3 regions of the Mesorhizobium sp. WSM4312 genome follow, and region 1 is predicted to be linked to each of the others. Evidence: predicted binding sites of a transcription regulator. Region 1 holds the regulator's gene; each other region holds the start of a gene.
The links. Region 1 encodes PhoB, which activates phosphate uptake and scavenging genes when phosphate is short. Its sites were predicted from a motif close to TGTCATNNANCTGTCAT; they were not measured.
Positions count from the first base shown of each region.

Region 2: CK228_RS27750 (alpha-D-ribose 1-methylphosphonate 5-triphosphate diphosphatase) is a predicted target of PhoB. The motif match lies at 5,265-5,281, and genes of this name have one in related genera.
Region 3: CK228_RS10265 (esterase-like activity of phytase family protein) is a predicted target of PhoB. The motif match lies at 2,419-2,435, and genes of this name have one in related genera.

Region 1 is NZ_NSFU01000006.1:242,451-249,527, forward strand. Features, by position in the region: gene CK228_RS11880 (ROK family protein) at 1-1,070, shown strand, start outside; gene CK228_RS11885 (hypothetical protein) at 1,160-1,423, shown strand; gene phoB (phosphate regulon transcriptional regulator PhoB) at 1,512-2,201, opposite strand; gene phoU (phosphate signaling complex protein PhoU) at 2,221-2,928, opposite strand; gene pstB (phosphate ABC transporter ATP-binding protein PstB) at 2,954-3,757, opposite strand; gene pstA (phosphate ABC transporter permease PstA) at 3,754-4,605, opposite strand; gene pstC (phosphate ABC transporter permease subunit PstC) at 4,609-5,592, opposite strand; gene pstS (phosphate ABC transporter substrate-binding protein PstS) at 5,659-6,714, opposite strand.
Region 2 is NZ_NSFU01000019.1:102,505-109,581, forward strand. Features, by position in the region: gene CK228_RS27725 (Gfo/Idh/MocA family oxidoreductase) at 1-222, opposite strand, end outside; gene CK228_RS27730 (ATP-binding cassette domain-containing protein) at 287-1,051, opposite strand; gene CK228_RS27735 (ABC transporter permease) at 1,048-2,052, opposite strand; gene CK228_RS27740 (substrate-binding domain-containing protein) at 2,049-3,032, opposite strand; gene CK228_RS27745 (hypothetical protein) at 3,584-3,784, shown strand; gene CK228_RS27750 (alpha-D-ribose 1-methylphosphonate 5-triphosphate diphosphatase) at 3,855-5,081, opposite strand; gene CK228_RS27755 (PfkB family carbohydrate kinase) at 5,306-6,118, opposite strand; gene CK228_RS27760 (hypothetical protein) at 6,092-6,457, shown strand; gene CK228_RS27765 (class I SAM-dependent methyltransferase) at 6,430-7,077, opposite strand, start outside.
Region 3 is NZ_NSFU01000005.1:291,143-298,219, forward strand. Features, by position in the region: gene CK228_RS10260 (L,D-transpeptidase) at 1-759, shown strand, start outside; gene CK228_RS10265 (esterase-like activity of phytase family protein) at 834-2,303, opposite strand; partial or broken gene CK228_RS10270 (glycine cleavage T C-terminal barrel domain-containing protein) at 2,630-2,860, shown strand; gene CK228_RS10275 (trimethylamine methyltransferase family protein) at 2,872-4,419, shown strand; gene CK228_RS10280 (hypothetical protein) at 4,625-4,939, shown strand; gene CK228_RS10285 (LacI family DNA-binding transcriptional regulator) at 4,958-5,983, opposite strand; gene CK228_RS10290 (Gfo/Idh/MocA family oxidoreductase) at 6,178-7,077, shown strand, end outside.

The DNA.
Region 1 (7,077 bases):
AGGGCAAGCCGAGCGAGGCCGGCGCGCTGAAACGCGGCAGGCCGCAGGTCGGCCTCGGCCTCACTCCGGAGGCCGCGGCTGTGATGACCGTGGTGCTGTCGCTGAATTTCCTGTCGGTCGCAGTCATCGACTATGCCGGCCAGGTGATATCGGAAGAACAGCGCCGGCTGGACACGCTGACCATGTCGCGCGAGGCGCTGATCGGCGAATGCGTGGCCATCGTAAGGCGGCGCCTCGAGGATCCCGACATTGACGTGCGCAGCGTCGCCCGCATCGCGCTGGCGATCCAGGGCATCACCGATACCGAGGCCCGGGCGATGCTGTGGTCGCCGATCACGCCGCAGACCGACATCGCCTTCGCCGACATACTCGAAGCCGAGTTCGGCATCCCCGCCACCATGGAAAACGACTGCAACATGATGGCGGTGGCGCTGCGCAGGCGCGACCCCGAGCGCTACCGCGACGACTTCATCGCCATCCTGCTTTCGCACGGCATCGGCATGGGGCTGGTGCTGAAGGGCGAGCTGTTCACCGGCACCCATTCCTCGGGCGGCGAGTTCGGCCACATGATCCATCGGCCCGGCGGCGCGCTCTGCCGCTGCGGGCGGCGCGGCTGTGTCGAGGCCTATGCAGGCAATTACGCCATCTGGCGCAATGCCAGGCAGCTCGGCGAGGACACCGAGCCGGTGGCCGATGTCAGCGACGCGCAGATGCGGGCGCTGGCCGCGACGGCACGGGAACGGGACGGACCCGAGCGCGAAGCCTATCGCAAGGCCGGCGAGGCGCTGGGTTACGGCCTCGGCAGCCTGTTCGCGCTGATCGATCCGGCGCCCGTTGCCATGGTCGGCGTCAGCGCCGCCGCCTTCGATCTCATCGAGCCGGCATTGCGCGAGGCGATCGCCCAGACCGCCGGTGGCCAGCACTCGGAATCGATCTCGTTCGACACCGAACCGAACGAACTGCCGCTGATTCGCGAAGGTTGCGCCATGCGCGCGCTGACCTTCGTCGACCAGGAGATTTTCGCGCCGGGCGTGCAGGCAAGAACGGGTGCCGGAAAGAACGTTGCCTGACGGTCAGGGCGAAACTCGATCATTCTGAACGACCGCGTTCGGCCCGTTGCGACATCAATTGGCAATGTGTCTGCCTGTATGATCTGCTGATGTCCCGTTCGTTGGTGATCAACTTCAACATAGATCAGGCCGAGTTTTACGGCCTCGTCCATCGTGTTCGCAACTTCGGCGAGGACGTCTACCGCTTCCTGCGAACCAACGGCTGGGGCGAAATTATTATCGGCGAGGTCGACGCGGCCACTACGCAGCTGATCATTCGAGACATCAAACATTCAAAGCTCCAGCGCGTTGCTGTATGGGTCGAAGAGGAGATGAGGCGGCAACATCTGTTGGGAGAAGTCGAAGTCCGCTGATCACCCTCTTCACGGCATTGGCGACGACCTGCTGATTGGAGTTTCGATCTTGGAGCCTCATCCCGATTTTATCGGGATGAGGCAAGCTCTAGTCTTCCCGGATCGCGTAGCCCGCCCCACGAATGGTACGGATGACATCCGGCATGCGACCATTGTTGACCGCCTTGCGCAGCCGGCCGACATGCACGTCCACGGTACGCTCGTCGATGTAGATCGTCTCGCCCCAGACATTGTCGAGCAGCTGGCTGCGCGAGAACACGCGGCCGGGATGGCGCATCATGAATTCGAGTAGGCGGAATTCGGTCGGCCCGAGCCGGATCTCGCTCTTCTTGCGGTAGACCCGGTGCGATTCACGGTCGAGCACGATATCGCCGACCTTGAGCACGCTGGACAGCACTTCCGGCTTGGCGCGGCGCAGCAGCGCCTTGATGCGGGCCATGAATTCCGGCGTCGAGAACGGCTTGACCAGATAGTCGTCGGCGCCGGTGGAAAGCCCGCGTACACGGTCGCTTTCCTCGCCCCGCGCGGTCAGCATGATGATCGGCAGCCGCTCGGTCTCTGGCCGCATTCGCAGTCGCCGGCAGAGCTCGATGCCGGATACCGCCGGCACCATCCAGTCGAGCACGAGCAGGTCGGGCACGTTCTCCTGCAGGCGGATTTCGGCTTCGTCGCCGCGTGTCACCACCTCGACCTGGTAACCCTCCGATTCCAGATTGTAGCGGAGGAGCACGCCGAGCGGCTCCTCATCCTCCACCACCATGATGCGTGGTGCGATCATCGATTGGGTACCCCTGCGCTCAGGCCGCCGGCGCCGACATCGCCGTCTCGTCCTGTTTTGGACGGTTGGCGGGCAGCTGCGTGCCGGTCAGGACATAGTACGCATTCTCGGCGATGTTGGTCACGTGGTCGCCGATGCGTTCGAGATTCTTGGCGCAGAACAACAGATGCGTGCAAGCCGTGATGTTGCGCGGATCTTCCATCATATAGGTCAGCAGTTCGCGGAAGACGGAGGTGTATTTGACGTCGATGCGCTCATCGTCGGCGCGCAGCTTCGCCAGTGCCGCGGCATCGCGCGCCGCATACTCCTCGATGACGCCCTGCACCTGGATCAGCACCAGCTGCGCCATGGCGTCGATGGAATGCGAGAGGTCGCGCGGCGTGGCGCTGAGGCCGACAGTGCCGACGCGCTTGGCGATGTTCTTGGCAAGGTCGCCAATGCGTTCGAGGTCGCCGGCCATGCGGATCGAGCCGACGACATGGCGCAGATCATCGGCCATCGGCTGGCGCTTGGCAATCAGCGTGATGGCGCGGTCGTCGAGTTCGCGCTGGCGCGCATCCATGATGGCGTCGTCGGAGACGACGCGCTGGGCGAGCGCATTGTCGGAGTTCAGCAGCGCCTTGGTGGCGCCGCCGACCATCGAGCCGGCGAGATCGCCCATGTCGCTGATCAGCCTGCTGATCTGTCCGAGATCCTCGTCGAAGGCTGCGACTGTGTGTTCGGCCATGATCCTGGTCCTCGTATGCGTGCGATCAGCCGAAGCGGCCGGTTATGTAGTCTTGCGTGCGCTTCTCGCGGGGCGACGTGAAGATCTTCTCGGTGCGGTCGAATTCGACCAGTTCGCCCAGATACATGAAGGCGGTCTGCTTCGAGACGCGCGCCGCCTGCTGCATGTTGTGGGTGACGATGACGATCGTGTAGTCGGCCTGCAGTTCGTCGATCAGCTCCTCGATCTTGGCGGTCGACAGCGGGTCGAGCGCCGAGGCAGGCTCGTCGAGCAGGATGACTTCTGGCTTCACCGCCACGGTGCGGGCGATGCACAGCCGCTGCTGCTGGCCGCCCGACAGGCTGAGGCCGCTGGCATTGAGCTTGTCCTTGACCTCGGTCCACAGTGCCGCGCGCTTGAGCGCCTGCTCGACGCGGCCGTCCATCTCGGCCTTGCTGATCTTCTCGTAGAGCCTGACGCCGAAAGCGATGTTCTCGTAGATCGACATCGGGAACGGCGTCGGCTTCTGGAACACCATGCCGATCTTGGTGCGCAGCAGGTTGAGGTCCTGCGAGCGGTCGAGAACGTTCTGGCCGTCGAGCAGCACCTGGCCCTCGGCGGTCTGCTTGGGGTAAAGCTCGTAGATGCGGTTGAAGACGCGCAGCAGCGTCGACTTTCCGCAACCCGACGGGCCGATGAAGGCGGTGACGCTGCGCTCGGGCAGCGACAGCGTGATGTCCTTCAGCGCCTTCGACTGGCCGTAGTAGAAATTGAGGTTCTTGACCTCGATCTTGGCCTTGGTCACCGCCTCGGCGGCGACCGTCATGTCTGGAGACAACATCTGGCTCATTTGTCCTCTCTGCGTCCGGTCAGGCTGCGCGCAAAGATGCTGAGCGCGAGAACCGTCAATGTGATTATGAGTGCACCGGTCCAGGCCAGCTGCTGCCATTCCTCATAGGGGCTGAGAGCGAACTGGAAGATGGTGACAGGCAGGCTGGCCATCGGCGCGTTGAGATTGCTCGACCAGAACTGGTTGTTCAGCGCCGTGAAAAGAAGCGGTGCGGTTTCGCCGGAGATGCGGGCGATGGCCAGCAATATGCCGGTGACGATGCCCGAAAGCGCGGCACGATAGGCAACCGAGCGGATGACCACCCAGCGCGGCGCGCCGATCGCGGTGCCGGCTTCGCGCAAGGCGTTGGGCACCAGGTTGAGCATGTCCTCGGTGGTGCGCACGACGACGGGGATGACCAGGATGGCGAGTGCCACGGCACCGGCGATCGCCGAGAAATGCCCCATCGGCCGCACCATCAGCTCATAGACGAACAGGCCGATGATGATCGACGGCGCCGACAGAAGGATGTCGTTGATGAAGCGCACCACCGTGGTGAGCTTCGAGAAGCGACCATATTCGGCCATATAGGTGCCGGCCAGCACGCCGATCGGCGTGCCGACGATGATGCCGATGATGGTCATCACGATGCTGCCGTAGATGGCGTTGAGCAGGCCGCCGGCGTCGCCGGGCGGCGGCGTCATTTCCGTGAAGACCGAGAGGGAGACGCCGGCCAGGCCCTTGTAGAGCAAGGCGCCAAGGATCAGCGCCAGCCAGGCAAGGCCGATGCCGGCGGCGATGACGCACAGCGCCATCATCACGCCATTCTTGCGCTTGCGGCTCTGGTGAAGCGATGCGGCTGTCGACATCGGTCAGGCTCCCGTGCGGGCGTCGATGCGCATCAGCATGTAGCGGGCGATGGCAAGGATCAGGAAGGTGATAACGAACAGGATGAGGCCGAGCGCGACCAGCGAGGAAGTGTAGAGGTCGCCGACCGCTTCGGTGAATTCGTTGGCGATGGTCGCCGAGATGGTCGTTGCCGGCGCAAACAGCGACGTCGAGATGCGGTGCGCGTTGCCGATGACGAAGGTCACCGCCATCGTTTCACCGAGGGCGCGGCCGAGGGCGAGCATGACGCCGCCCATGATGCCGATGCGGGTGTAGGGAATGACGACCCGGCGCGTGACCTCCCAGGTCGTGCAGCCGATGCCATAGGCCGATTCCTTCAGCACCGACGGCACCGTATCGAAGACGTCCTTGGTGATCGAGGTGATGAAAGGCAGAATCATGATGGCCAGGATCATCGCCGAGGTCAGCAGGCCGATGCCGTAAGGAGGGCCTGCGAACAGGCTGTTGAGGCCCGGAATGCCGTGGAACACGCTGATGATGAAGGGCTGCACCGTCGTCTGCAGAAACGGCGCCAGCACGAACAGGCCCCAGATGCCGTAGATGATCGAAGGGATGCCCGCCAGCAGTTCAACCGCCATGCCGATCGGACGCCGCAGCGGGCGTGGGCAAAGCTCGGTGAGGAAGATGGCAATGCCGATGCCGAGCGGCACGGCGATCAGGATGGCGATGGCCGAGGTGATGATGGTGCCGTAGATCGGTGCCAGGGCGCCGAACTTCTCCGTCACCGGGTTCCAGCTTTCGCTGGTCAGGAAGGAAAAGCCGAAGGTCGACAGGGCTTGCCAGGAACCGGCAAACAGCGAGATCGCAACGCCGCCGAGCAGGACCAGCACCAATATCGCGGCGGCGCGGGTTGTCGCGTGGAAGATTGCGTCGGTCAGTGCGAACCGTCGAACGGTGGCATCGCGCGAACTTCTAACGGCTGGCAAGGCTTCCTGGACAGCGCTCATGTCAAGCTCGGCTCTTTCGGTTGAAGGAAAAGGAGCGCCGCGGGCGCGGCGCTCCTTTGAAGGATGTTACTCGCCAACGTAGACGGGCTTGCCGCCGGCCTGGATGTCGGCCTTCCACGAAGCCTTGACCAGGTCGACGACGCTGTCGGGGATCGAGACGTAGTCGAGCGCCTTGGCGGTTTCCTTGCCGTCCTTGTAGGCCCATGCAAAGAACTTCAGGGCTTCGCCGGTGGCAGCGGCATCATCCGGAGCCTTGTGGATCAGGACCCAGGTCGAGGCAGCGATCGGCCAGGTGGTGTCGCCGGGCTCGTTGGTGATGATGACGTTGAAGTTCTTGGCGCCCTTGAAGTCGGCATTCGAAGCGGCAGCGCCGAAGGATTCGAGCGACGGCTCGACGACCTTGCCGGCTGCGTTCAGCATCTTGGAGTAGGACAGGTTGTTCTGCTTGGCATAGGCGTATTCGACGTAGCCGATGCCGCCGTCCGTCTGCTTGACGGTGTTGGCAACGCCTTCGCTGCCCTTGGCGCCGACGCCCGTCGGCCATTCGACGGCGGAGTCCGAACCGACCTTGTCCTTCCAGTCGGGCGAGAGCTTCACCAGATAGTTGGTGAAGTTGAAGGTGGTGCCCGAGCCGTCCGAACGATGCACGACGGCGATCGCGGTCGACGGCAGGGTGAGACCGGGGTTCAGCGCCTTGATCGCGGCATCGTCCCAGGTGGTGATGGCGCCGAGATAGATCTGGGCGAGCGTCTTGCCGTCGAGGACGAGTTCGCCCGGCTTGACGCCGGTCAGGTTGATGATCGGCACGATGCCGCCCATCACCATCGGGAACTGCACGAGGCCGTTCTTTTCCAGATCGGCGTCGGACATCGGCTTGTCGGTGGCGCCGAAGGTCACGGTCTTGGCGATGACCTGCTTGATGCCGCCGCCCGAACCGATCGACTGATAGTTGAGGCCGATGCCGGTGTCCTTCTTGTAGGTGTCGGCCCACTTGGCGAACACCGGATAGATGAAGGTCGAGCCAGCGCCGGAAAGATCAGCTGCGATGGCTGCGGAAAGGGTGAAGGTAGACGCTGTAGCCATTGCGATCGCAACGGCCGCCGAGCGGATGAAATGTCTCATGTGGCCTGCTCCTGTTCGGAAGATGGTCTCTCGGCGCCATTCCAAACCAGCGCCCGCTGAGGCCAATAGCCTTGGATTATTACAGTCGCATGACAGTTTCGTGTCAGCCCGGTAACGCGTCGCCGGCTGTGCAAAAGGCGGTCGCGTCGGATGGCCGTGGCCTGATCCGGGTTTGCGCCCGGAATCAGGGACTTGAGCCATCCACCGGCCGGAGCCGCCGCCGGATTCGACGGGGCTTTCTCGGATGAAGAAAATCCGGACGGGAGCGCGTTGCTCAAGGCCAGAGCGTGTCATGGCCGGGCCATCGCCAAAAACAGGTCCGTTGGGGTAGGTTGACGCTGTTTGTTGCCGGCGGTCGCTGCT
Region 2 (7,077 bases), on a different contig from region 1:
CGACAGCACGAAGACGACGTCGATGTCAGGGGAATTGATCAGCGCCTCGGCCGTGTCGAAGGCTGTTGCGGCATATTCGGATGTGACGAGCGCCACCAGGCTTGGTGAGACGTCGTAGACGCCCGCGATTATCCAGCGGTCGCGCTGGTCAGCCAGAACGGGCAGATGGATCGACTGCGCGACCTCTCCAAGACCCACAAGCCCGACACGAAGTGGCGCCACTCTCAAACTCCCTTGATTTCATTTGCGGCCGAGGCGGCCAACGATTGATTTCACGATTGGGCGATCACACCGCGCCGGTGACCAGCGCGACCAGTTCGTTGCCTGATGTCTCGGAGGCACGCACCGTCGCGGCCATCTTTCCCGCCCGCATCACCCAGATCTGGTCGGACAGGCGCCGCACCTGATCGAAATTGTGGCTGACCAGGATGACCGAGACCGACTGTTCGCGCAGGCGGCGGATCAACGCCTCGACATTGGCGGTCTCCTGCACGCCAAGCGCTGCCGTCGGTTCGTCCATCACCACCAGCTTGGCGCCGGAGCCGACGGCGCGGCAGATCGAGATCGCCTGCCGCTGGCCGCCCGACAGGCGGCGCACACGCTGGTTGATCGACGGCACGTTGATCGACAGGCGCGACAGCATGGAGCGCGCCTCGCGTTTCATCGCCTTGCGGTCGAGGAAAGCGAAGGGGCCGATGCGGCGCACGAGCTCGCGGTTGAGGAACAGGTTCTGCGCCACCGTCAGTTCGTCGATCAGCGCCAGGTTCTGGTGCACGGTCTCGATGCCGGCCTTGCGCGCTCCGTCCGGGTTGGAGAAGGGATGTTCGCGGCCATCGAAGACGATCGAGCCGGCATCCGGCACATGCACGCCGACCAGGCAGCGGATCAGCGTCGACTTGCCGGCGCCATTGTCGCCGATGACGGCGGTGACTTCGCCGCGGCGTGCCTGGAAGGCGACGTCGGTGAAGGCGCGCACGCCGCCGAAATGCTTGCTCAGGCCATTGCAGGCGATGATCGCGTCCGAGGCGGAGGAGGGGCTGACGGCGCTCATTTCTGGTACCGCATGATCAGCGCTGCCAGCACCACGATGGCGCCCACGGCAAGCGGTTGATAGAAGGCCGAGACGTTGAGCAGCGTCAGCCCGTTGACCAGCGCGGTGAGCATCAGCGCGCCGATGGCCGGGCCCAATATGCTGGCGCGGCCGCCGAACAGGCTGACGCCGCCCAGAACCACCGCCGCCACCGAATTCAGGAGCAGGCTGGTGTTGATCTGCGGCTCGGCCGAGCCGATGCGGGCAACCAGGAGAATGGCCGCGATGCCGGCGCAGAAGCCGGAGATGGTGTAGGCGGCGATCTTGACGCGGTTGGTGCGGATGCCGAGCGCGCCGGCGCTTTCGACCTGGCCGCCGGTCGCCAAGAGATGGACGCCGAAGCGCGTGTGGTAGAGCGTGATATGCGCCACAATGACGGCCGCGATCGCTACCCAGACCGGATAGCCGAACGGTCCGAACGAGCCCGAAGCGAGTTTCAGCAGGAAGGTCGAGCCGACCATGGTCGGTTCGCCGCCCGACAGGATCAGGCCAAGCCCGGTGATGCCCGACAGCGTGCCGAGCGTCACCACGAAATCGGGGATCTTGCCTGCGGTGATGATGAGGCCGTTGAGGAAGCCGATGGCGCTGGTGGCGAGCACCGCGAGCACGCAGGCGATGAAGATGCCGTAGCCGGCCGCGTTGAGGAGACCGAGGATGATGGCGCCAAGCATGACGGCCGCCGCCAGCGACAGGTCGATGCCTGACGTCGTGACGACGAAGGTCTGGCCGATCGACAACACGACCAGGATAGCCGCCGCCAGCAGCAGCGCCTGCAGATTGGCGACGCTGAGAAAGACCGGCTGGGCGATGCCGAAGACGATCACGAGACCGACCAGGCCGACGACGGATGCCCAGTCGGCCCAGAAGGAAGGATCCAGGAGGAGAGCCGACAGGGAGGGGCGGCTCTCCTCCGCCGCGCCCGCCGAATGGGCGACGGGCGCGTTGTCCGTGGGATTGCTCACTTCAGCATCTCGCGGAAGGGATCTGGATAATCGCCGCCGGGACGCGGAAAGTTCTTCAGCGAGGCGTCGGCGTTGTCCTTGTTGATCAGGAGCACGGGTGCGGGCACGTTGGCGGGCAGTTCCTTGCCCTTGGCGGCCAACGCACAGGCTTCGACACCCATGGCGCCGACGACATAGGGATATTGGGCGACGGTGGCCGTGAGTTCGCCCGCCGCGATCGATTTCAGCGCGTCGACGATGCCGTCGAGGCCGATCACCTTGACGTCCTTGCCCGAGGTCTGCACGGCGCGTTCGACGCCGAGCGCCATGATGTCGTTGGCGGCGAAGAAGCCGGCGAGATCGGGGTGCGCCGCGAGGATGTCGGTGGCGGCGGTCAACGCCTTCTCACGATCCCAGTCGGCGCTCACCATCACCGCCACCTCGAGCTTGCCTTCGACGGCCTGCTTGAAGCCCTTGATGCGGGCATTGGAGCCGACATCGCCGACGATGCCGGCGATCAGCGCCACCTTGGAGCCCTTCGGCACCAGCTTCAGCATTTCCTCGCCGGCCAGCGCGCCGGCGGCGACATTGTCGGTGCCGATATAGGTCGAGACGGCAAAGCCGGCGGCCTTTGCCTGTTCGGGGTCGATGGTCGAGTCGATGTTGACGATCGGCTTCTTCTTCTGGGCGACCGGCACCAGCGCCTGGACGAGGTTGGAGACGCTGATCGGGTTGACCAGGTAGCAATCGAAGTCCTGCATGGCCATGGCGGTCAGACGGTCGGCCTGGCCGGTGGCGTCGCCCATATTGGCGGCGGCCTGGACGCTGACATTGACGCCACTGGCTTTGCCTTGCTCCTCGATGCCCTTCTGCATGGTCTGGAAGAAGGGGTTGTCGAGGCCCTTGACGATGGCCGCGACCTTGGCCGCGTCCCCGGCGTGGGCCGAGACGATGGTTGCCAGCAGGCCCGCGCCAAGCGTCAGGCCGTTGAAGATGCGCATTTTGTTCCTCCGCTTCTTGATTGTTGGATGTGTCTTGTCGGCAAGCCCACGGACGTCCGTGGCCGGTGCTGCGAGAACCATGCCTGCATCGGCAACGCCGCGCGGCCCGCGGCCCGGCGAACGCCAAACGTCTCGCGGACGACGGACCCGGTCGGGACCTTTTCCATGCCAGGCATTTCTCCTCCCAGAGCGCTGACCTAGCCCCATCAGCATTTGCGCATGTTTGATAAAAAATTGACACGCGTCAAGATTTAAAATGGTGCGAAGCGGTTTTGGCTCGTTGGGCCGCTTTCGACAGATTTCCGGAATTGCCGGCTCGGCAGGGGCGGGGCTCTCACCAGGCTCTGTCGCACCGCCGCCGGCCCGTTTGCCGCCAAGCGGCAATCCATGGGTGCTGCCGTCGCTGTCGCCGCCGAGCAACTGTCAGAAAAATACTGGAGATCAGACATACCAAAACGGCTTGCAAGCGTAAGCTAAAGCTCGCAGAAGTTGTGGAAAAGCATGCCGTTTGAGAAGGCTTTTACCGTCATCCAGCATGAAAGGGGGGAATCATGCCTGACCACAATGCCATGATCCGCACGGCCATCGGACGGCTGCTTTCCGAGAAGACCGGAGTCGCGGTCATTTCCATGAGAGAGAGTATCACCGAGTTGCTGGCATTGACCGGCGCGGCGCACACCATCGAAACCTTGCAGGACATGCTGCTGGAAATGGCCGAGGTGCGCGGCATGACGGTCGTGCTCGACGTTTAGAGCAGTTCACCGTTTCCCGGAAACGGCGAACTGCTCCAACCTTGTTTTGATGCAATTCCCCGGGAAAGCGCTACGCGCTTTCCCGGGCGGCAGCAGGTAGCCGTTCAGCCGCGACCGGGCCAACGCGTTCTGCCTTGCCCGCTGGTGCAAGCGTGCCATCACCGTAAATCATGCGGCCGGCGCGGAAGGTGGCGCGGACGCGTGGCACGGGATGGCGGTCGGCCACCACCAAATCGGCCAGAAGGCCGGGCTCGATGGCGCCGCGATCGGTGAGCCCCAGGGCGTTGGCCGGGTTGGCGCTTGTCAGCGCCGCCGCCGCCGCGAGGCCATTGCCTCGCAGCTCCGCCAGGCCGAGCACGGCCGGCAGGATGGACGCCGGATGGTAGTCGCTGGCCAGCATGTCGAGCAACCCGGCTTCATAGGCCTGCCGGGCGGAAAGATTGCCGGAATAGGACTCGCCGCGCAGCGCGTTGGGCGCCCCCATGGCAGTATGCATGCCGAGCCTGCGGGCCTCCTGCGCCGCTTCCAGGGTCACCGGGAATTCGCTGAGCGCGGCGCCCAGGCCATGCACCAGTTCGACCTTTTCCAGCGTGTCGTCGTCATGCGAGGCGAGCACGATGCCGGCGGCTTGGGCTCGCGCCGACAGGTCCTGCAGGGCGTTCAGCACATCGCCTTGCCCTTCGCGGCCCGCCATGCGCTTGCCGACGACCTCCGAGGCCGCGGCAACGGACATGCCGCGCTCCTTGGCGATGCGGGCAATGTAGAGCTCGACGTCGCGGTATTGACCCTGTCCGGGCGTGTGGTCCATCAGCGAGATCAGGTGCAGCCTGCCGGCGTCCATCAGCTTCCGCAGCGTGGGAAGCGCCGGGGTGAAGGTCACTTCGAAGCGGGCATGGATGCGGTGGTCGACCAACAGGTGGTCCTTCAACCCGGCAATGGTGCCGATGATTTCTGTCGTATGGTCTTCCGAGCGCAGCACGCCGCTGGTGACGCTGGCGCCGATGAAGGAGAGCGCGGCATAGGCGGTGGTGATGCCGCAGGAGGCGAGCTTCTTGTCGAGCTCGGCAATGCCGATCCGCATCGGCACATGCACGCCGATGCGCGGCTCGACTTCCCTCTCCACCATGTCGCCATGCATGTCGATGAAGCCGGGCAGCAGCAGGCGGCCGCCGCCCTCGATGTCGGCGTGCCCGACAGGCTTCTCGCGGATCTCGGCGATCCGGCCGTTCTCGATCCTGACGGCGCCGTTCGGGATGACGCGGTCGCGCAGGACAATTTCGAATTCACTCAGCCACATGTCATGTCTCTTGCAAGGCAGCGATTTCAAGGTGGATTGCGCGGGCGACAAGGTCGGCGACATCGTTGGGATGATGAAGACGCCGATCATGGCGACGATGCGCCGGCTTGCCGACGCCTCGATCACGATCTCTCCAGGACATGTTTTCTAGTTCACTCGAATGCTGGTTTCCATTTGATTTTTATGACATTTTCATGAAAGCCGGCCTTGCCGGAGCCACTAATTCAGCCGGTACGTGATCGTTCCGACAGCCATTCGGCGGTTTGCCGGCTGGCCTGTTCGGCGGAAAGCTCAAGGGTCAGCCCTTGCAGCAGGCCGTGCAGGAAGATCCCCGCAAAGCAGTCGCCGGCGCCGATCGTGTCGGGCACGGAGACCTGCTTCAGCGGCGTGACGTGATTGAGCGCCTCGCCGTCATAGAGCGAGATCGGCAGCATTCCATCGGTCAGCACCAGCGTCCTCAGGCGAGGCCCGGCAATCCTTGATGCCCGCTCCCAGATCGCGTGCGTGTTCTCGCCGGGAAAGTCGGCGCGCGATCCGATGACGATGTCGGCCGGGCGGTGCGAGGTGCTGCGCAGCGGAAACTGCGAGACCACCAGCGGGATCGTCCGCAGCGAGGCAACAAGACCGTCGTCGAGCACCAGGGCGTTGAGATAGGCGGCGTCGCCACTGACAGGCTCCGGTGCGGCGAAGAGAGGGCGCAGCTGGCCGCTGGTGTTCAAAATGGTGCGCTCGCCGTTCGGCTCGAGCAGGATTTCGGTGAACCGGGTTTCGCCGGCCCACATGGTGACGTAGCCGGTGTCGATGCCGCTCGCCCGCAATTCGGCGAGTGCTGCCCGGCCATGGCCGTCGTCCATCAGATTGCTGATCAGCCGGACATCATTGCCGAGCTTCGCCAGCCGGGTGCCGGTGTGGAAGCCGCCGCCGCCAAGCCTGACAACACGATCGGAATAGGTGAGGCGCGCGCCCGAGGCGAGGGGCCCCGACAGCGACCAGACCTGGTCGTGATTGACGTGGCCGACAACGATGACTCTGCCCATGATCCCCTGCGTTCGGTCTTCGGTCGCCAGGCCTGGCGCCAGTGCATCGGCGATGAGGCCGCACGGGCATGCTCTTGGCGCACTATGACCGGGGTCGGCGTCACCGTCGACAAGCGCGTCTTCGTCAAGCGTTCCGGCGTCGGCACGGACGGAGACACCGTCCACGCCATGGCCTTGCGCCTGCCCGACGAACCGCTCAGGGCTTCCCAGAACCGCGATGAGGCGGAAAGCGGCCAGGAGGCGAAGGTCGCCTCTCAGCCAAACACAGCCAACAATTCACGCAGGCATTCCCGGATGCCCGCGCCGCCTGCTTACCCGCGCTTCTCAATCACGGCGTAAAGCACGTTGCGGTTCTCGCCGAAGAACACCTTGGCCTCTACCGCGTTGCGGTCGACGCTGGCGTTGACGATGTTCCACATGTCGACCTCCGAGCGCAGCAGCAGCACCCAGTCCATGAAGGTTTCGCGGTAGCCGGCGTCAGGGGTGCCCTCGGCGTAGTTGGCGAACAGGAATGTGCCGTTCGGCTTCAGCATCTGCAGGCAGGTCTTGGTGAGTTTCACGGCGACATTGTGCTGGAGGTAATCGTAGAGGCCCGAGGCGTAGATGAGATCGAACTTGCCGAGCTTGTGGCCCCGCGTCAGCACGGTCCGCACCGAGCCGTCGACGGCCTCGACCGCGGTGCCCTGGAAGTCGCGTGCGATCAGCCCGACGCTCTGCGGATCCTGGTCGAGCGCGACCCAGCGCTTGAGACGGCCCTCGGCCAGAGCGACGGAGCGATTGGCCTCGCGCAGATGGCCGGCGGCGATGGCCAGAACCTCGGTTTCGGGTCCGTTCTTGGCCGCCGCCTCGTCGACATAGCGGGTCAGGAGATCGCGCCGTTCGCGTGCTGCCACGCATGACGGAACGTTCTGGGTATGGCTGTAGAGCGCCTTGCCGATCTCCGAGGCGTTGGCCACACT
Region 3 (7,077 bases), on a different contig from region 1:
AACCGGCGCTCTTTTCTCGGGGCATCCGCTTTGAGCGCGGCCTCGGTGGTTGTTTCGGCGTGCACCACAACTGATATGGCGCCGCCGCCGCCAGTGGCGCCGGCGCCAAGCGAGCCGGCACTCGGCGACGCCGCAACCATGTACGCGGCGCGCACCGACGAGGGCTATCAACTGCCGGCGATCCCGGTGGCCAAGCTCGATCCGAAGTTCGTCCGCCAGATCGTGGCCGACCCGACCGGAGAAAAGCCCGGCACCATCGTCGTCGATGTCGCGGAGCACTTCCTCTATCTGGTGCGCGACGGCGGCAAGGCCATCCGCTATGGCGTCAGCCTTGGCAAGGCCGGCTTCGGCTGGACCGGCAGCGCCGTGGTCCAGGCGCGGAAGAAGTGGCCGGTGTGGACGCCGCCGCCGGAAATGATCCAGCGCCGGCCGGAACTGGCGAAATTCAAGGACGGCATGCCGCCAGGCCCGCAGAGCCCGCTCGGCGCCCGCGCGCTCTATCTGTTCCGCGACGGCAAGGACACGATGTACCGGCTGCATGGCACGCCAGAATGGGATTCCATCGGCAAGAATGCCTCGTCGGGCTGTGTGCGCTTCATGAACCAGGACATCATCGACCTCTACAGCCGCGTCAACGGTCCCGCGCAGGTCTTCGTGCGGCCCAACCTGTCGGCCGCCGGCAAGATCATGGCGGTGTCGAGCAGGACGGCTGAGCCGATCGATGCCGGCGTGCCGAAGGACGCGGAGTTCTTGAAGTAAGTACCTTCACGATCGACGGTTCGACCGGAATACTCAGGCGGACGCGCCATGCGCGTCCGCCTGGATCGTACTGATTATTTCCTGGCGAGGCCGGGAAGCGTGACCTGATAGACCAGGAACATGGTGTCGACATTGGCGCCGTCATCGGCCTTGTAGGGGGCGCCGACCTGGAAACCGTCCTGGGCGAGGAAGTCGTTGTCATTGGCGACGAACAGGAAATAGTCGTCGGGCAGCTGTGGATCGAGCACGCTGGCCAGCGACATTGCTTCCCACTTCTCGGACAGGTTGTTGTGGTCGTTCGGCGCGCCATTGTGCAGGCCGAAGCGGTTGAGCTGCGCATTGTCGTTGATGTCGATGAACGGCGTCAGCCTGGCCGGCGTCACCGACGGATCGAGCACGCCCTTGGGCGCGACCGGCTTGTCGGCGGCGTCGAAAGGGCTGCCCGCGATGTCGGTTGCGGCCGAAACGTCGACGACAAAGATCTGGCGCAGAAGCGAGCTGTCGCTCTTGACGCCCTGGCCGTTGCCGCTGTCGCGCGTCAGCATCAGGAAGGACGTGTCCGACAGCGCCACGATCTCGCTTTGCGCGGCGACCTTGGTCTTGCCCTTGGCGTCCTTGAACACCGGCAGCGGCACGACATATTCATGCGCCAGCTTGAGATGGGCGAGGTCGGAAGCGTCATAGACCAGCGCCCTGGTGTTTTGCCGGGTCGAACCTGAATCGCCGCCATCCTGCCGGGTCGCCGACTGCAGCACCGCGATCAGGAACTTGCCGTCCGGCGTCATTGCCATGCCTTCGAGGCCCTGGTTGTTCTGGCGGCCGGTCTCGGGATCCTTCGGATCGGGCTCGGCGGCACCTGGACCCGGATTGTCCGAGGAGAAGTTGGGCGCGCCCTTGCGCATCGGCACCAGGGCCGCCGGCGGCTGGGTCGCCGACAGCAGGCGGCCCTGCGCCGAGAAGCGGTAGATGTTGGGGCCATATTCGTCGGAGATGAACATCGAGCCGTCCGGCAGGCGCACGATCGCTTCGTTGTCGAGGGCGAGCTTGCCATTGGTGGCGGCGGGCAGCATCGGCATGTCGCCTGCGGCGGCACGCACATCCGACAGCGGATCGAGCCCGGTGGCATCGGCGCCCTTGTCGTCGGTGAGAAGCATGGTGTCGGTGAGCGTCGCCTTGACTTCGGTCTGTTGCTGGCCAGCGGCGCCTGCTGCTGCCGGCGTGAACTCGATGCCGATCGTGTTGAGGCGCGGTCGGTAGTCGGTGGTGCCGGCGACATTGTAGCCGCGATCCGGCAGCAGCCAGAGCGAACCCTTGTAGGTGCCCGCATCACGCGTCCAGCTCGATGTGTCGATCGCCATGCCGGAACCCGAGCCGAACGTCTCGCCGAATTTGTCGCGCTGTGCGGCCGGGATGCGGCCGACGCCGACCAGGCCCTTGTTGACGAGGCCGCCGACGGTCGCGGTGCCGTCGGCAAGCGCCGGCGTGAGCGCGGTGAACAAGGCCAGCGCGACGCCGATCCAGGCGGTTCGGTGGAGATGTTTCATGGATGATCCTCTTTGTGACAGATGCGCCGGAGCGGCCGAAGAGCGAAAAAGCTGAAAGAGGCGGTACATCGATGCTGCCGCGCGCCGCCCCCGAAAAGCGGTCTACGGCGCGAACATGATGCTTGCGTGACAGTGCGGCATGCCTGAACGCCGGCGTGTTCACAGGCCGAGAAAAACACGCGCTCTGGCGGAAGAATGGATGATCCCACGCATCGTTCGGGTGCGCAAGCGCAATACTGGACACTTATGTCTAGTGTGCATATGGTGTGCTTCTGACAGACCGGGAGGGAGGCCTTCAAGTCGCACAACCGCGCAGTCGTCATCGGGCCGACGCCGGCGGCTTCGAGCCGGTCTGGCGCGATGGCCGGCGCGTCGGCTTCGTCACGTCGGGCGGCTTTGGCTACACGATCGGCAGGAGCGTCGCGCTGGCGTTGGTCGACGCCGATTTTACCGAGGAGGGGACGGCGCTTTCGGTGCACATTGTCGGCGTCGAACGGCCGGCTCGCGTCGTCGCGCCGGCGCCCTACGATCCCTCGGGCAAGGCGATGCGGCAATGAGGAGGATTTCGATGATCGAGGCACGAGACAGCAGGCGCGAGCGCCGGCGTGGACGCACGGGCGAAGCCGGCAGCGAAAGCAGCCGCCGGCCCAACTACCGGTCTCTGAAGAACCCGTTCTTGCCGCAGCCGATCTTTTCGGATGACCAGGTGGCTTCCATCCACGACACGGCGCTGCGTGTGCTGGAGGAACTCGGCATCAAGGTGCTCTTGCCACAGGCGCGGGAGATTTTCGCCCGCGCCGGTGCGCTTGTGGAGCCGGACACCGACATGGTGCGCATCGGCCGCGACATCGTGGCCGCGGCATTGGCCTCGGCGCCAAAATCAATTCCAGCGCTGGCGGGCGACCGCAGCCGCGATCTTTTGCTCGAACTCGGCTCGATGACGTTCCTCGCCGGCGCTGGCGCGCCGAACGTCACCGATCTCGAACGCGGCCGCCGGCCGGGAACGCTCGGCGCCTTCGAGGAATTGACCAAGCTCATCCAGCATTTCGACGTACTGCACATGCTTTGCCCCTGCATCGAGCCGCAGGATGTCGACAACCGTTTTCGCCACTATGCCGTCAACCGCGCGCAGTTGACGCTGTCCGACAAGTTCCCCTTTGTCTTCGCGCGCGGCACGCCGCAGGTCGAGGATGGCTTCGAGATGATCCGGCTGACGCGCGGGCTGTCGGAGGATGAATTCCGCGCTGGCGCCCATTGCTACACCATCATCAACACCAATTCACCGCGCCAGCTCGACATTCCGATGGCGCAAGGCATCATCGACTTCGCCCGCGCCGGGCAGGTCCTGGTCATCACGCCGTTCTGCCTGGCAGGCGCGATGGCGCCGATCACGGTCGCCGGCGCGCTGACGCTGCAGCATGCCGAGGCGCTGGCCGGTCTGGCACTGGCGCAGATCGTGCGTCCGGGCGCACCCGTGCTCTACGGTTCCTTCTCCTCCAATGTCGACATGAAGTCGGGCGCTCCGGCGTTCGGCACGCCCGAGCACGTCAAGGCGACACTGGGGGCCGGCCAATTGGCACGCTTCATCGGCCTTCCCTGGCGTTCGGGCGCCGGCAGTGCCGCCAACATTTCCGATGCGCAGGCCGCCCATGAGTCGCAGTTCGCCCTTTGGGGCTCGGTGCTTGCCGGCGCCACCGTCTGCGTCCACGCCGCGGGCTGGCTGGAGGGCGGCCTGAGCGTCTCCTTCGAGAAGCTGATCACCGACATCGAGGCTGTGCAGTCGATTGCCGAGCTTTGCGCGGCAACGCCTGGCGACGACGATGCGATCGGTTTCGAGGCCATCGCCGAAGTGCAGCCGGGCGGGCATTTCTTCTCGGCCGGCCACACGATGGCGCGCTACCGCACCGCATTCTATGAGCCACTGGTGGCCGACTGGTCGAATTTCGGCAACTGGACGCAAAGCGGATCAAAGACCGCCAGCGAGCGCGCCACCGGTATCTGGAAACGCATTCTTGCCGATTTCGAGCCGCCCGCTTCAGCTGCGGCGACCGCCGGAGTGCTCGACGAATTCATCGCGCGCCGCACGCAAGAGGGCGGCGCGGCGCCGGTTTCGTGAGCGGCGAGTTTTCGCGCGAGACACCTGGCCTTTGCCGCGACGTTCGCCGCGTGATCGGTGCCGGGGTCATTGGCAAGCGGTGCCGTTCTCCGGACCCATCCAGATTTCGCCGGCGCCGCTGGAGCGGGCGCTGGCGGAATTGCAGCGGTGATGCGGAACCGGCGGCATTCCCGGGCATTCATGGGAATGAACCACGGAGGACGACATGGGTTTCGACCAGTATCACGAACCGCCTGAAGAAATGTCGCAGAAGGTGCGGACCTTTGCCCGCATGATCACCTCGCTGATCGAGGAGGCGGAAGCGATCGGCTGGTACGAACAGCGCATCTCGGTGGAGAAGGATGCGCAAGCGCGGGCCATCATGCAGAACGCGCAAGGCGAGGAGTTCAAGCATTTCGGCATGGACCTGGAATTCCTGCTGCGCCAGAAGAAGGACTGGCGGGCGGAGTTGAAGGAAATCCTGTTCACCACTGGCGACATCGTCAAGGCCGGCGAGCGGGGCGAGAAGAAGGTGGATTGATAGGCTTTACGAGCGCCATCAATCGCTGTCGCGCGCGACCAATTCCAGCGGCCAGACTTCGTGAATGATACGCGGGCCTTCCGGGCCGGCGAAGGCGGGAAGCGAGGCCAGCAGCATTTCGGCCAGGCGCCGGCCCATCGGCTCCAGCGCCGGGCGGAAGGCGGTCAGCGCCGGGGAAAAATACCGGCAGAGCGGCGTGTCCACGATCACGGTCACCGCGATGTCGTGGCCCGGCCGGATGCCCATCTCGGCCAGCGCCTTGCAGCCGCCGAGGGCCATGGCGTCGTTGTTGAAGATGATGGCCGTCGGCCGGTCCTTTGCCAGCATCACGCGCGGCGTCACCTGGTAGCCGCCGGCCTCGTTGATGAAGCCGTCGGCGATCAGCGCGGGGTCGGCCTCGATGCCGTGCCGTTTCAGGGCTTTGCGGTAGCCGTTCAGAAACAGATGGCCGAAATTGAGATTGAGGGAAGGGCGGATGGCGGCGATATGGCGGTGGCCGCGCGCCACCAAGCGGTCGACCGCATCGCTGCCCGCCTTCTCGAAATCCAGGTCGAGCGAGGGATAGGCCTTGCCGCCGCTGCGGCTGCGGCCGAGCGTGGCGAAGGGGAAGCCGACCTGTGTGAGATAATCGATGCGTTCGTCCTCGCGCCGCGTCCAGGCCAGCAGCACGGCATCGGCGCGGCGGGTCTCGACGACGCGGCGCAGTCGCTCCTGCTGATAGTCGCCCGGCGCGCCCATCACCACGGTCAGGTCGAGTCCGCTTTCGGCAAGGCGGCCTTGCAGCCCGATCAGGAAGGGAATGAAGAACGGTTCGCCATATTGCTGGTCGCCGGGATGCGGCTGCAGCATGAAGGCGATCGAGTGGGTCGCGCCTTGCCTGAGACTGCGGCCGGACTGGTTGGGTGAATAGTTCAGCTTCTTGGCGGCGTCGAGCACGCGCTGGCGCGTGTCGGCATTGACGTCGGCGCGGCCGTTCAGCGCCCGCGATACGGTGCCGATCGAAATGTTCAGGTGACGCGCTAGGTCGTGGATGCTGGACGCCAAAGACTTTCTCCCCCGAGCTTCGCTAGCATTGGCCGGTGCCGAGGCCAAGGCGAAAGACGATTTTCGTGAGCGGCCAATTGACATTCTACGCTATCGGGTGTGTTCTCGTAAACGTTTACGGAAAAACGTTTACGGTGATGCCGTGGATGCCGTGACGATCGGTCTGGAGGGACCGAGCGGAGGAGGAACGCCGGATGATGAATGTCGTCCTCGTCGGCTGCGGCGCGATGAGCAGGCAATGGCTCGATGCCGCGAGGCAGATCGATGGGCTTGCCATTGTCGGCCTTGTCGACCTCGACGCCGAGCGGGCGAAGGCGAGGGCGCACGAATACGACCTCACCGGCATTGTCATCGGCACCAGCCTCGACGCGGTGCTCGACCAGACCAGGCCCGACGCCGTGTTCGATGTCGTGGTTCCCGCCGCCCGGCGCGAAGTCGCGCTTTCGGCCTTCGCCCACAATTGCCATCTCCTGACCGAAAAGCCGCTGGCCGACAGTCCTGAAAACGCGCGCGCCATCGTCGAGGCGGCCCGCCGGGCCGGGCGCATCCATGCCGTCGTGCAGAATCGCCGCTACGTCGCCAATGTCAGGCGCATCCGCCGCTTCCTGGACTCCGGCGCCATTGGCGCGACGACCAGCATCCATGCCGATTTCTTCGTCGCGCCGCATTTCGGCGGCTTTCGCGAGGAGATGGCGCATGTCTTGCTGCTCGACATGGCGATCCACACTTTCGACGCCGCCCGCTACATGGCCGGCGGCGAGCCGGCCGGCGTCTACTGCCAGGAATGGGAACCGGCCAATTCCTGGTACCGGCAGGGCTCGTCGGCAAGTGCGGTCTTCGATCTCGGCGGCGGCAAGGTCTTCACCTATGCCGGCTCCTGGTGCGCCGACGGTTTTCGCACCAGCTGGGAAGGCAGCTGGCGCATCGTCGCCGAGCGCGGCAGCCTCATCTGGGATGGCCATGACCTCTTGACGTCGGAGGTGGTCGCGACGGGCCGCGATGGGCTGTTCGCCAAGACCCAGCCGATCGAGGTCCCGCCGCTCGATCCAGCCGACCGCGTCGGCGGTCATCTCGGCATCATCAGGGATTTCATG